2 regions of the Shewanella sp. M16 genome follow, and region 1 is predicted to be linked to the other one. Evidence: predicted binding sites of a transcription regulator. Region 1 holds the regulator's gene; the other holds the start of a gene.

The links. The regulator FliA, encoded in region 1, starts transcription of late flagellar genes. The targets are predictions, from matches to a motif close to CTAAAGNTNNNNNNNNNNNNGCCGATA.
Region 2: a site for FliA is predicted at 3,655-3,681, ahead of KFE26_RS12235 (VC2046/SO_2500 family protein). Genes of this name have one in related genera too.

Annotation. Positions count from the first base shown of each region.
Region 1 is NZ_JAGTUL010000023.1:10,179-17,643, forward strand. It holds gene KFE26_RS15380 (chemotaxis response regulator protein-glutamate methylesterase) at 1-1,123, opposite strand, end outside; gene KFE26_RS15385 (chemotaxis protein CheA) at 1,144-3,381, opposite strand; gene KFE26_RS15390 (protein phosphatase CheZ) at 3,397-4,134, opposite strand; gene cheY (chemotaxis response regulator CheY) at 4,148-4,531, opposite strand; gene KFE26_RS15400 (RNA polymerase sigma factor FliA) at 4,579-5,292, opposite strand; gene KFE26_RS15405 (MinD/ParA family protein) at 5,285-6,166, opposite strand; gene flhF (flagellar biosynthesis protein FlhF) at 6,171-7,465, opposite strand, start outside.
Region 2 is NZ_JAGTUL010000016.1:35,734-43,198, reverse strand. It holds gene rrtA (rhombosortase) at 1-91, opposite strand, end outside; gene queC (7-cyano-7-deazaguanine synthase QueC) at 88-810, opposite strand; gene queE (7-carboxy-7-deazaguanine synthase QueE) at 982-1,650, shown strand; gene KFE26_RS12255 (PLP-dependent cysteine synthase family protein) at 1,749-2,894, opposite strand; tRNA gene KFE26_RS12250 (tRNA-Tyr) at 3,123-3,207, opposite strand; tRNA gene KFE26_RS12245 (tRNA-Tyr) at 3,350-3,434, opposite strand; tRNA gene KFE26_RS12240 (tRNA-Tyr) at 3,506-3,590, opposite strand; gene KFE26_RS12235 (VC2046/SO_2500 family protein) at 3,716-4,204, shown strand; gene KFE26_RS12230 (DUF406 family protein) at 4,413-4,700, shown strand; gene KFE26_RS12225 (bifunctional diguanylate cyclase/phosphodiesterase) at 4,946-7,129, shown strand; gene KFE26_RS12220 (YchJ family protein) at 7,284-7,465, opposite strand, start outside.

The sequences.
Region 1 (7,465 bases):
CACGAACAGACTCTTTTAAAATACATTCGGCCATGTTGTCTAAGGCTATCGACTGGGTGGCAATCCCAGCACTCGCAACGGCTTGTGGCATACCATAAACCACACAACTGGCTTCATCTTGCGCCCAAATGGTTGCGCCTACAGCTTTCAACATCCGCGCGCCTTCTCTGCCATCCGCCCCCATGCCAGTTAATACAACAGCAAGCACATCACCACTAAAGGCTTTAGAAGCAGAAGCAAAGGTGATATCCACACAGGGCTTATAATTCATATCAGCACTGCCTGCGATAACTTTTAATCGGCCACTTGCTCCAGTACGTTCAACCATCATTTGCATACCACCCGGCGCTAAATATGCACAACCCGGTTTAAGCAGATCGCCATTAGCGGCCTCTTTCACTTCAATCTTACATAAGCCATTTAAACGACTCGCAAATGCAGGGGTAAAAGCTGCTGGCATATGCTGAATTAATAGAATTGGGTGCGGATAGTTTGCAGGAAACTGCGTGAGTATTTTTTGCAGCGCAACCGGACCACCAGTAGATGTACCGATCAGCAATAATTTATACTGCTTACCACTTGCACGAATCGTCGTTGCCGTTGACGTTCTAACAGGAGCTGCGACAGGCGTATGAGCCGATATACTCGTTGTACCTAAAACGCTACCTGTTGGACGCACACTAGGTGTTGGCGCAACCACAGGACGTGCAATCGGACGAAACATTCTGCGTCGTCCCAATGCCTTAACTCTTTGTTGCAACAATAAAATAGCGTCATCTTTGTTGGTCGCAATATCTTCAAAACGTTTAGGTAGAAAATCTAATGCACCAGCATCTAAAGCGTCTAACGTTGCTTTAGCGCCATCATGGGTTAAAGAAGAAAACATCAAGATCGGAGTCGGACACTTAGCCATGATTTCACGAACAGCAGTAATACCATCCATGACAGGCATCTCAATATCCATAGTGATAACTTGGGGATTAAGCTCAGCAGCCAACTTCACCGCTTCGGCCCCATTTGAGGCCGTCGCGATAACTTCCAGTTCAGGATCTTGATTGACTATTTCACTAACACGTCGTCTGAAAAAACTTGAGTCATCAACGACTAATACTTTAATGGCCATTCCATTCCTTAGCTTGGAAACTAATTCTTACTTTTCGCATAATGCTTTAGCAATCCAGGAACATCTAAGATCAGTGCAATACCACCATCCGATGTAATTGTCGCACCAGCCATCCCAGGTGTGCCATGTAACATAGCGCCAAGAGGTTTAATAACGACCTCTTCTTGTCCTATTAAGGCATCCACTACAAAACCAATTTGCATCATGCCTAATTGCACGATAACCACATGACCATGCTTTTTATCGCCATGTTTAAAGGTGGTTTTGTTTCTATGTAGCCAGTGTTCCAAATAGAACAAAGGTACGGCCTTATTACGCACTATGACAGTCAGTTGCCCATCAACAATATTGGTTTTTGTGAGATCGAGATGGAAAATCTCATTCACGCTAGATAGAGGTAATGCAAACACTTGTTTAGCGACATCGACCATTAAGGTAGGCATAATCGCCAGTGTTAACGGTACTTTAATCTCAAGTATCGTTCCCTTACCTTTCATGGAATCAATATGTACAGTGCCATTCAGCTGGGTGATACGAGTTTTTACCACGTCCATCCCAACACCACGGCCTGAAATATCTGAAATCTCAACTTTAGTTGAAAAACCTGGTGCAAAAATCAAATTGTAGGCTTCGCTGTCTGTCATTCGCGAAGCAGAATCTTCATCGAGCACACCACGGTTTATGGCGATTTTTTTGAGTTTTTCAGGATCCATGCCTGCGCCATCGTCTTCGATTTTCAGCAGTATATGGTCGCCTTCCTGACTTGCAGATAAGGTAATCGTTCCCGTTCTTGGCTTACCACTGGCTTCACGCTCGTTTGGCATCTCTATACCATGGTCCACAGAGTTACGCACTAAGTGGACGAGCGGATCGGCAAGCGCTTCAACGAGGTTTTTATCTAAGTCAGTTTCTTCACCGACCATGATCAAATCAATTTCTTTGTTTAGTGTACGAGCAAGATCACGTACCACCCGAGGGAAACGACCAAACACTTTCTTGATCGGTTGCATACGGGTTTTCATCACAGCGCCTTGCAAATCGGCAGTAACGAGATCTAAGTTCGCGAGAGCTTTCGACATCTCCTCATCATCACGGCTGATGCCTAAGCTCACCAATCGATTTCGAACTAACACTAACTCACCCACCATATTCATGATCTGGTCGAGTCGTGCGGTATCTACACGTACTGTTGTTTCACCCTGAGGCACATTCGCAGAGCTAGCCTTAGCAGGTGCTTTATCGACAACCGCAATTTCCACCTTAGGTTTTGCAGCAACGACTGGAGCAGGAGCTGGTACTGCGGCTTTAACTGGCGCAGGAACATGTGGTGCAGCAGACGAAACAGGGGGCGTAGGCGATTTTACTTCAGCTTTAGCTGGTGCTCCGCCTTTCCCATGGAGTTCATCGAGTAATCGCTCAAACTCATCATCGGTAATTTCATCAGCATCTACAATCGGTTGAGGCGCAGGTGTTGCCACAACCTTAGGCTTAACAGGCACTTCAGCCTCAGCTTTAAATTTACCTGAGCCATGAAGTTCATCCAGTAACGCCTCGAACTCATCATCAGTGATGTCATCACCTGATGTTGAAGGTGTTTTAATTGGTGCAGCAGGCTTTGCAGCAACTGGTTCAGATACAAATGTGGTAGCAGCGACCGCAGGTCCCTTTCCTGAACCATGAAGCGCATCCAATAAAGCTTCAAATTCAGCATCATTGATATCATCGATACTTGAAGACGTATTTTCAATGGAAGATGAGTTATCACTTATATCAGCAGGGATTTCTTGAAGGGTAGAAGTATCAATAATGACTTCAACAACAGGTTCTGGCTCTGCAACCTTGGCGGAAGCGACTTCAGATGGCAAAGGTGCACCTGAACTGAGCATTTTAAGTCTCGCTAGCAAACCTGAATCGGCGGGGTCTTGTTGCTCGCCCTGTTGGGTTTGCGCAAACATGGTATTAATTGCATCAACAGCCTGCAAAATAATATCCATCAACTCTGCGTTAACGCTACGCTTGCCTGTGCGCAATAAATCGAAGGTATTCTCAGCCTCATGACAAACATCAACCATGGGAGTTAAGCTAAGAAAGCCAGCACCACCTTTAACGGTATGAAAACCTCGGAAAATGGCGTTCAGCAAGTTAGTATCATCAGGATTATTTTCAAGCGCAACGAGTTGCTCTTGCAGAAGCTCTAAAATTTCACCGGCTTCGATTAAAAAGTCCTGGAGTATCTCTTCATCTACATCAAAGGCCATCAAATTGACTCCCAGTTAGAAACCCAGACTCGATAGAAGATCATCCACTTCGTCTTGACCCGTTACCACATCTTGACGAAGCTCGGCATTCATTATCGGGCCTTCTGCTTCAATATTATTTTTCTGAGCAATCTGACTTTCAATCATAGGTTGCTCACCAAATACCGTCAGCATAGAAACCAGATTACTTTCTACTTCCATTACTAGATCAATAACACGACGTATTATTTGTCCTGTTAAGTCTTGAAAATCTTGCGCCATCAAAATTTGATTAAGCAATTCACGTAATCGAGTCGAGTCATTTGCACTACGAGACATAAGGTCTTGTACATCGTGACAAAGGCCCTTAAATTCAGTCAGCGCTATCTCGCGTCGCATTAATCTGTCCCAAGATGGCATGACATTTTGAATATTTACAGTCACGGCATTAGCCAAAGGTAAACATTCTTCAACCGCATCCATGGTTTTATTTGCAGCTTGTTCGGTCATGTCAATAACGTAATTTAAACGTTGCTTGGCATCGGGGATCTCTGTATTGGCTAATTCAGCAAGACGATTATCAACTTGAAAATCCATCAGCGCACTATGAAGTTGCCGAGTTAATTTACCTACTTCTTCGAATAATTCTCGTTGCAGTGGAGCAGCAAGCTCCCGAAATAAATCATCTGCCTGACTTTGCTCACCTGCACTTAATAATTCAACTAAATGCTGAGCTTGCTCGAGCGTGATGAGCCCTGATGTTTGTGACTTCATAGCTCATCCTTGCTCAAGCGAGTCGTTCGAATATTTTATCTAACTTCTCTTTCAGCGTTGCAGCGGTAAAAGGCTTAACCACATAACCATTCACTCCCGCTTGAGCGGCAGCAATAATCTGTTCACGTTTTGCTTCAGCAGTCACCATTAATACGGGTAAATGCTTTAGCGAATCATCAGCGCGAATTGCTTTTAACAGATCGATTCCTTGCATACCAGGCATATTCCAATCTGTAACAACAAAATCAAAATCCCCCTTTTGCAACATCGGCAGGGCTGTTGAGCCATCGTCTGCTTCTTGGGTGTTATTAAACCCCAAGTCTCGCAACAAGTTCTTGATGATACGCCTCATTGTCGAAAAATCGTCAACAATGAGAATCTTCATATTCTTGTCCAAGGTTTCCTCCGGTGAGCTGACATTCTGTGCTCGATTAATAATTATACTTATGTCCAGTGCTTGAGTTTAGCTTTCAATCGCAACATTGCCTGACTTAATATCTGGCTAACCCGCGATTCACTGACTTCAAGAATGGCGCCAATCTCTTTTAAATTCAATGCTTCATCGTAGTACAGGGATAACACTAATGCATCTCTTTCAGGCAATAATTTAATTGCCTCAACCAGAGCAGAATGAAATTGGTTCTCAGCTAATGCTTCAAATGAATCATCATCGGACCGATCACTCACTGTAAGTATATCCTGAGATACGCCTAAATCTTCTATCCCTATGATTTTTCCGACAGAAACATCGTTAAGAATATGATGGTACTCATCGAGCGTCATATCAAGTTTTTCTGCAATTTCTGTGTCGCGTGCATCACGGCCCAGTTCTTGCTCTAACTCATCAATAGCGTGTGCAACCTTACGATTGTTACGATGAACGGAACGAGGGACCCAGTCGCCACGACGAATTTCATCTAACATGGCTCCACGTATGCGTATGCCGGCGAAGGTTTCAAATTTCGCACCCTTGCCACCATCAAACTTGGATGATGCTTCTAGTAACCCCATCATCCCAGCTTGGAGTAAATCATCTAACTGCACAGATGCAGGTAGTCTGGCGAGTAAATGATGCGCAATTCTTTTAACCAACGGAGCATACTGTTCAACGATCGACGATTTATTGTCTAAACAAGTATACGCAGCGGCTTTATTCACTCGTTTTTTCCTCTTGAAAATCTGGTCGTTGTACTAAACGCTCAACGAAAAACTCCAAATGCCCACCAGGTTGCTGCGGCACAGGCCAGCTCAAAATTTTATTTGCCAATCCTTGATACGCAATCGCCGCTGGTGATTTAGGATAAGCTTCAACCACCAATTTTTGTTTACGAACTGATTTACGTAAGTTTTCGTCAAATGGAATCGTGGCGACTAATTCAAGTGCAACATCTAAAAATCTGTCGGTCACTTTACTGAGTTTAGCAAATAATTCCATACCTTCGCGTAAACTACGCACCATATTGGCAACTATTTTAAAACGGAACACGCCATGCTCACGGCTGAGAATTTTAATCAGGGCGTAGGCATCGGTAATCGAAGTGGGTTCATCACAAACAACGACTAGCACATCCTGCGAAGCACGTGAGAAACTGAGCACCATATCTGAGATCCCAGCCGCAGTATCTACGACTAGAATATCAAACTGAGTCCGCATCTCACTAAATGCACGGATTAATCCAGCATGTTGCGCAGGGCTTAATTCCACCATCCCCTGTGTTCCTGAGGTGGCAGGTACTATGCCTATCCCCTTAGGACCACGCACGATAATATCGTCAAGCTCTGCATCACCAGAGAGCACGTGAGAGAGGTTACGCTCGGCACGAATACCCAGCATGACGTCGACGTTTGCTAAGCCAAGGTCAGCGTCAAGTACCAAGACACGCTTGCCTTTTTCGGCTAATGCCACAGCAGTATTAATAGAAACGCTGGTTTTACCCACGCCTCCTTTGCCACCAGTGACCGCGATTACTTTCACTTTTTCGTTATAGGGTTGATTCATCATACGTAAACCACTTGCTTGATCCAGGGTCATAAATCTACTCAAATGCACAGGCCATATTATCTGACCACGCTGTGTCTTGTAATGATTGTTGTTCTGTACTATCTAACGCTGCGAGTGCCTGCTGGGCTAAATCTAGGGTATCCGCAACTTTCATATCTTCAGGAACTCTTTGTCCATCAGTAATATAACTTAATGGTAATCCGTTTTGGATCAACACACTTAATGCCCCTGCTAACGACACAGATTCATCGAGTTTTGTGAGAACGACACCAGATAGGGGAATGCGTTTAAAATGATTGACTGCATCTTGCAGCACACGGCGCTGCCCTGTCGCAGACAGTACCAGATAACTGCGGATAGGTATCCTGCTATTTGCAGTTAAATTATCAAGTTGCTGGTAAAGGCGCATATCTCGCTGTCCCATGCCAGCCGTATCTATCAATACTAGCTTGCGATTCCTAAACTGATAGAGAATTTGCTCTAATTCATTTAGATCATGAGCTTGCTTTACTGGGCAGCCCATTATTTTGCCATAAGTTGCTAATTGCTCATAGGCTCCGATGCGATAATGATCTGTGGTAATTAAAGCAACATGTTCAGCACCATGATGTGCCGCAAAACGGGCAGCAAGTTTAGCTAATGACGTTGTTTTACCAACCCCAGTAGGACCAACTAATGCAACCACCCCGCCCTGCTTAACAATGTCATCGCCCTGATTATCAAGCATATTAGCGAGACTTTGTGGTAATGCTCTGACTAATTCAGCCGGTGTATAATGCTGGCTCAGCGCGGCTAATTTATTCGCAACCGCAGGGGAGAATTCAGCCTCAAGCAATTTGGCTTCGAGCATAGCACCGACGGGATCGATGCGTTTTTTATGTTCCGTCATCAAGGAGGATACTTGATGTGTCAGTAAATTACGCAGTGATGCTAATTCATCACGCATAGCCTCAATATCAGCACTTTGTTTCTGTGATGTTTGTGGCTTTTTATCAAACGAGGAAGGCGCTTCACGACGTTCTGGTTTCACAGCAGTAGGGGCTTGTAAGCCCTTAGCCCATGCAGGTAACTCTGCATCAACTTGCTGATGTGACATTTGTTGATTCAAACGGCTTTGCTGCTTCTCAAGTAAGGCTTGTAATGAGTCTGCAGGTGCGGCTGGCTTAGCGCGAGTTTCTACACGAACTGGTTGCTTAGCACCCAAGGACACGAGATCGTCGCTCACGTCCATAAAGGTCGGTGCTGGCGCAGTGGCTGCAGTTTTCGCTTTAGGTTCGTCATAGTCAACGGCAGCGACAATTTCGATGCCACCGTTCACTTTTTTATTTG
Region 2 (7,465 bases), on a different contig from region 1:
TATCGACAGTGGGGCTTGCTAAGCCTGCTGCATACAAACCCGCACAGATCAGACTCACCATCAGCGCGACCCAATAGGGACTGCGTGTCATGCTTTAGGCTCGCTGGCGTCAAGCTCAGCCATGACCGCTGCTTTATTCTGTAGATAGTCATCTAATCCACGTTTGCGAAGATGACAGGCAGGGCAATCACCACAGCCATCGCCAATCACGCCGTTATAACAGGTGAGAGTATGGTGGCGAACCAGATCGAGTTGCCGATATTTATCCGCCAGTGCCCAGGTTTGTGCCTTATTGAGCCACATTAAAGGCGTGATGATTTTTAGTTGCTTATCCATGCCTTGAACTAAGGCGGATTCCATCGCTTTGACAAAATCGTTACGACAATCAGGGTAGCCTGAAAAATCGGTTTCACACACGCCTGTGATAATCGCCTGCGCCCCTAATTGATAGGCATAAATACCTGCAAGCGTTAAAAATAAAATATTACGGCCGGGCACGAAGGTATTGGGTAAGCCATTTTCCATCAACTCGTGTGAAACGGGTATCGCATCACGGGTGAGGGCTGAAATAGCTAACTCATTGAGTAAGGTGACATCCATGACTTTATGGCTGGTGATCTTCAAGTGTTTTGCTAAGGATTTGGCGACTTCAATTTCTTCGCGGTGGCGTTGACCGTAGTCAAAAGTGATCCCATGTACTTCATCGTACTGGGTTAGGGCTTGAATAAGGCAAGTTGTTGAGTCTTGTCCGCCACTGAATACCACCACTGCTTTGGACACCACTGTTTTTGACACTAAGCTCGTTGACATAAAGGATTTCACTTCACCGTAGAACAGGTATAAATAGGGCGTTAGTGTAACTCAGGCCTTAGGGCTTGCAAACTCTGACTATAGGGTCGAAATAGGCTTTCTCGGCGCAAAAACTTGCAGCTCAAGCTAAAATCCACTATAAATGCCGCCCCAGAAAAGTGGAACGTCAGTATGAACTACCCTGTCAACGAAGTATTTGAAACCATTCAAGGTGAAGGTGTCTTTACCGGAGTACCCGCCATATTTGTCCGCCTACAAGGTTGTCCCGTGGGATGTGCTTGGTGCGATACGAAACAGACATGGGATGTGCTTGAAGCCAATAGGGTCTCGCCAGAGCAAGTGATTACCGTAGACGGCACCATTGGTCGCTGGGCTGATCATACGGCGCAAAGTCTTATCGCTGCCTTTCACGCTAAAGGTTTTACTGCGCGGCATATCGTGATCACCGGCGGTGAGCCTTGTATGTACGATTTACGCGAATTAACCGAAACCTTGCACAGCCAAGGCTTTGCGACTCAAATCGAAACCAGTGGCACCTTCGAAATCAACTGTGCCGATGACACTTGGGTGACAGTATCACCCAAGGTGAACATGAAAGGGGGCTATCAGGTATTAGCACAGGCGCTGAACCGCGCCAATGAGATTAAGCATCCTATCGCTACTGAAAATCACATCGATGAACTTGATGAATTACTGCAAGACATCGATATTTCAGCGAAAACGATTTGCCTGCAGCCGATTAGTCAAAAGCCTAGAGCGACAGAACTGGCGATGAAAGTGTGTATCGCCCGTAATTGGCGCTTATCGATCCAGACCCATAAGTATTTGAATATTGATTAATGCTAATCTGCAAAGCATAAAAAACGCCTCACAGTTGTGGGGCGTTTTTTATGGTGGATGTTTTGTGGATTCTAAACCTAATGACTTAATACAGTTGCTTAATCAAGCTCACTTAACTGGCCGAAATGATTAAATGCTGCAAGTTGGCGCTGATAGGGCGCAATATCGCCGATGTTAGCTGTAATCCAATCTATATCGTAATAAGTATCAAGGTAACGCTCACCCGAGTCACAAATGAGGGTCACTATTGAGCCTTGCTCTCCACGCGCTTGCATTTGTACTGCAAGTTGCAATGCGCCGTACAGGTTGGTTCCTGTGGATGCGCCGGTTTTACGGCCAATCAATTGTTCTAACCAATGAATCGTCGCCACTGATGCGGCGTCGGGAATTTGCAGCATAGTATCGACAACTCCAGGAATAAACGATGGCTCGACTCTCGGTCGACCTATGCCTTCAATCTTACTGCCATTGCAACAGGTTAAGCTGGCATCGCCGCTCTGATAGAAATCAAAAAAAACGGAGTTTTGCGGGTCGACCACGCAAAGTTGTGTTGCCAACCTCTGATAGCGAATGTAGCGGCCTATGGTCGCCGATGTGCCGCCAGTGCCTGGGCTCATCACTATCCACCGCGGGATAGTGTGTGGCTCGCGCTCCATCTGATTGAAAATCGAGTTAGCGATATTGTTATTACCGCGCCAGTCGGTTGCACGCTCGGCGTAGGTGAATTGATCCATATAATGGCCGCCTAGCTCTGCGGCAAGGCGCGCCGATTCGGCGTAAATCTCACTGGAATGATCGACAAAATGACATTGACCGCCATAGAAAGTGATCTGCTCAATCTTCTTTTTAGCTGTGCTTTTGGGCATTACGGCAATAAAAGGTAAACCGAGTAAGCGGGCAAAGTAGGCTTCAGAAATCGCCGTACTGCCCGATGAGGATTCGATAATTGGCGTGCCTTGCTTAATCCAGCCGTTACACAGGGCATAGAGGAAGAGTGAGCGGGCGAGGCGATGCTTCAAACTCCCTGTCGGGTGGGTACTTTCATCTTTAAGATAAATATCTATGCCATCGAGCATAGGTAATTCAAGCTTAATCAAGTGGGTATCGGCGCTGCGCTGAAAATCCGCTTCAATCTTGCCTATCGCGTGGGCTTCCCATGTTGGGCAGAGTCTGTGAGCGCTGTGAGAATCCACTGGTGGTTGAATCGTGTTAGAAATCATAGTAGTCACATCGAAAGGGATCATTTTCAGAGCTTATCACAGGGACGGGCAAAGCGGTTTTATTGGATGACCTTGAAGTCATTCGCTTAAAGTCGAGCACGACGTAATTGAAATCAAAAAATGTCGTTAACCAAGAGGTTTACTTAACATAGAAATACTAAGAATTTAATTAGATTAAGCTGAAATAATTAGATTAAGTTGGAAAAGACTATGCGGAAGTGGAACAAGAAGGATATGCGAGAGTGAAAGAAATGGTGGAGGGAGAAGGATTCGAACCTTCGAAGGCTGAGCCGTCAGATTTACAGTCTGATCCCTTTGGCCACTCGGGAACCCCTCCACAAACTTTCTTTTTAGCTTTACAACTAACTTTTAAAATTGTCTTTCAAAACATCATCAATAACGGACTTGTTTATCAAGACAAAACTAAACATTGGCCATGCTTAGTCTTTGAAAATGATCCTCTGCGTTAGAGATAAAGATGGTGGAGGGAGAAGGATTCGAACCTTCGAAGGCTGAGCCGTCAGATTTACAGTCTGATCCCTTTGGCCACTCGGGAACCCCTCCACGAATACCTTTAACGCTTTTGTAAAACTCTACATCATTTTCGAACAACACGATAAAACTTGCAGTGCAAATGGTGGAGGGAGAAGGATTCGAACCTTCGAAGGCTGAGCCGTCAGATTTACAGTCTGATCCCTTTGGCCACTCGGGAACCCCTCCTCAATTGCGGCCGCCATAGTAGTCAGAAACCTTTTCCATGTAAATACCCAATTTAAAAATATTCCTAAAGTTATGTATCAAATGGTCGATTAACTAACAACGAATTGTTTTGACGATGTTTTTTTATGCAAATTGATGTTCCTTTAGTCAACGAAGCCCAAATTGGCACCCGCTTAAACGCGGCGATAGAAAACGACAGACGGGGCGAATTCGCCCTGTTGCTGTCGTTACTGTCGGTTGACGCACGGGACATGGCACAATTCCAATGGCAAAATGAATTTGATATGGCGCAAAAATTACAACGTCAGTTCGAATTGCCACCGCAGCAAAGTTTAATGGCGGATTTATCGTCTGCTGAACCAGTGGTTGATAACAGCAGTATTTTTATGGCTCAAGGTCCACGTGCGTTTCAATTACAACAAGCATTGCGACCGGAAGCCTTAGTCATCCGTGGCGGCGAGTCAGTCGCAATGGCAGAAGCGTTAAGTAACTGTGACCATGTGACTCAGCTGAGGCAAAGGGGCCAATTAACCGCACCCAAAGTCGAGATCATGCACTTTGCTGATCAATTGGCAATCCAACGTAATCTTGTGCCTTTGCTCGCCTCAGCCTAAGGCCGTCTTCCCGCAAGTGGTCTTCAATACCCATCAAGTCAATCTGATCCATTTCGATAAATAAGCGTGAGCTAAAGCCAGTTATCTTGAAGCTTAATTACCTATAATTCGTATTAACCTATCGAGTTAAAATTTACCGCGTTAAAAATTTAACGAGCATATTTTAGTGATGCCGTTAATCAGTCGCTCTATACATTAAGGAATACAGATGAAAGGCATAATAGAAGCACAGAGCCCGACAGTGAATGACACTTGCACCGATTGCGGCAGCTTTGTCGATATCGGCGCCGTTATTGATGAACACGATACGTTATTGACGTTAAATTTTGTTGGCGATAGCGCTCAAGCGGATGCCGAAAGCATGGCAACACGCGCTCAAACTCGATTTGCTGAAGTGCAAACTGAATTTGTGACTAAGACTGAAGGCGTCGACTTACTGCTGACCTTCAATGTCAGCGCGGAAAAAATGATTTTTCAATTGGAAAACGGCCTGTAATTTTTAAAGCAGCACTTTAGTTTTTAGTCGGTCATAGATGTCACGGAAATCGCGCTAATTGCCTAAAAATGCTGCTATTGTTAACCAAATTGTAATAAATTGTGCCACATGTTGCTGTGCTTACAACAGTTAGTGTAATCTGCCTCCAAATAAGAATAATTCAATCAGCTTAATTCCACATTTTGAGGTAAGTTTGCTAACAGCAAAGACCTTTAGCCCAACACGAAGTTTTGTAGGGAACCAGCGTGAAGCGACGTCAGCATCAGCATTTATTGGAGTCTTTGGTACAGTCAACTGCAAAACAGCAGGGCGATTTCACAAAGACGGCAGAGTTAACCACAGAGTTGTTGTGCCAGAATTTAGCGGTTTCTTTGGTATCAGTGTGGACTTTTTCATCTGATCAACAAACCCAATCACTCGTCGCACAATTTGGTTCTATGATGTTGCAAGACATTCATAGGCCTAAGTTATTACAAGATTGTCCCCGGTATGTACACGAGCTCAAAACTCTGCGCCATATCGATGCAGGCAATGCCCTGACCGATCCACGTTTAAGTGAATTGGCTGAGTGCTATTTTATCCCGCGGCAAATCAACTCGAGTCTCGACATCGCCATTCGCATCAATGGCCATCTCGAAGGTGTGCTCTGCATCGAGCGGGCACAATTGACTCCCCACTGGCATGACAGTGAAATTCACCTCGCGTGCCAGATGGCTGACCAATTAGCCCTGACCTTAGCGACAAAACACAGCTACGATAAAGAAGAAAGCTTGAGTTTATTTCGCTGTGCCACTGAACAATCGCGACAAATCAGTATGTTAATTAATCTGCATACTGAAAAAGTCGAGTATGTGAATCAGGCGCACAGTGAAATCACCGGCATGCCCCGTGAGCAGATTATCGGCGCGAATATCCGTGAGTTGGCTTTTTTCAAGCAGCATGCCCAATTAGCCGAGCAAACCCTAGCGCAAATCTTTAGGGGCGAAATTGCCAAAGGCGAAGTGCAGTTTAGTCGTGCCGATGGCAGTTGTTATTGGCTGACATACGTGCTGAGTCAGTTCATTACCGATCGCGGTAATCATTATGCCTTGGTCTCGTGTGAAGAAAATACCGACGAGCATAACTATAAGTCAGAGCTTGAACGGCTTGCTTGGCGTTGTGGATTAACGGGACTCCATAACCGTACTCATTTTAATCGAGTCCTTGAACGTACCACGAAGGGACTGTTGTTATTAGTTGATTTAGTGGGATTTAAGCGTTTTAACGATACCTATGGTCATGAAAATGGCGATAGTTTGTTGATAGAAATTGCCCGCCGTTTGAAACATTTTTCTGAGATTAATAAGGCCACCGAAATTGCCCGCGTCGGCAGCGATGAATTTGCCGTGCTATTGACCGATGATAATGCGGTTTACGATCTCGATTATTTTAGTACGCGCCTGTATCAACATCTTGCTATGCCTATTTTAATCGGCCGTGAGCAAGTCGAACCAAAGCCTGCTTTAGCTGTGGTTGATATTGCCTCTGTGGCGAGTTTGTTTGCCCCATTAACCTGTGCCGATATTGCAGTGCAGTATGCTAAAAAGAAAAAAGGCACTGCAATCCAAGTATTTAACAGCACGTTATTGAGTGCATTTAAAGAGGATGCGCAGATAGAACGTGATTTACACAGTGCGATCCGTGGTCGTCAGTTTGAGCTTTATTATCAGCCACTGAGGGATCTTGAGCAGAATACCTATATTGGCGCCGAAGCCTTAATCCGTTGGCATCACCCTAAAAGAGGCGTGTTATTTCCAGCTTCCTTTATTGATATTGCTGAGCAGTCGGGGATGATTAATTCTATCGGCAGTTGGGTTTTAGAGGCCGCTTGTCGACAGTTGAACCTATGGCAGCATCATAATGCAGATATGACAATGCATGTGAATGTATCGGCCCGCCAGTTCTTCAGTGGTAATTTATTCGAGCAAGTGTGGCAGTTGTTGACGCGTTATCGCTTGAAACCTAAGACGTTAATCTTAGAGATCACTGAGACTGAATTGATGGGTGATATTCGCCACGCGACCTTGTTATGCCAAGAATTAGCGGAATTAGGCGTAGGGCTCGCGATTGACGATTTTGGGACGGGTTACTGCTCTATGCGTTATTTGAAGCAGTTTCCGATCAGTAAACTTAAGATTGATCGTTCGTTTATTTCAGATCTTACCGTCAGCCGTGAAAGTCGCGAAATTGTGTCAGCCATTATCGCCATGGCGAATGCATTAAATATATCTTTGACGGCAGAAGGGGTTGAAACCCTTGAGCAAGAAGCGTTTTTAGCGAAAAGTTTTTGCCATCAGGCACAGGGTTATCTCTATAGTCCTGCATTACGGGAGCCTGAGTTTGCACAATTTATCTTGTCGGCGAAAAGCGCTTCAGTCATAACCCACTAAGTCACAATTATTTCAAATGTGCTGCTCACGATAAAATAAAGGCAACCTAGGTTTGTAATCTTAGGTTGCCTTTATTATTCATCTCTGTGCTTGTTCAATCAGCACTATAAACCTTCACCGTAATTCTCCAGTGCAGCTCAGCACTGTATACCTATTAAGATTTTAAGCAGCATTGTTTGAATTTTTTGCCACTATGGCAAATACAGAGGTCATTTCTACCGGGTAATTTAGCCGTCATTTGCTGGCCTTGGCTGTAATACCAGCGACTTGCTTGGTAGATAAATTCGGATCGCTCATAGATAGCATCAATTTCACCATCGAGCTTATACCAAGCTT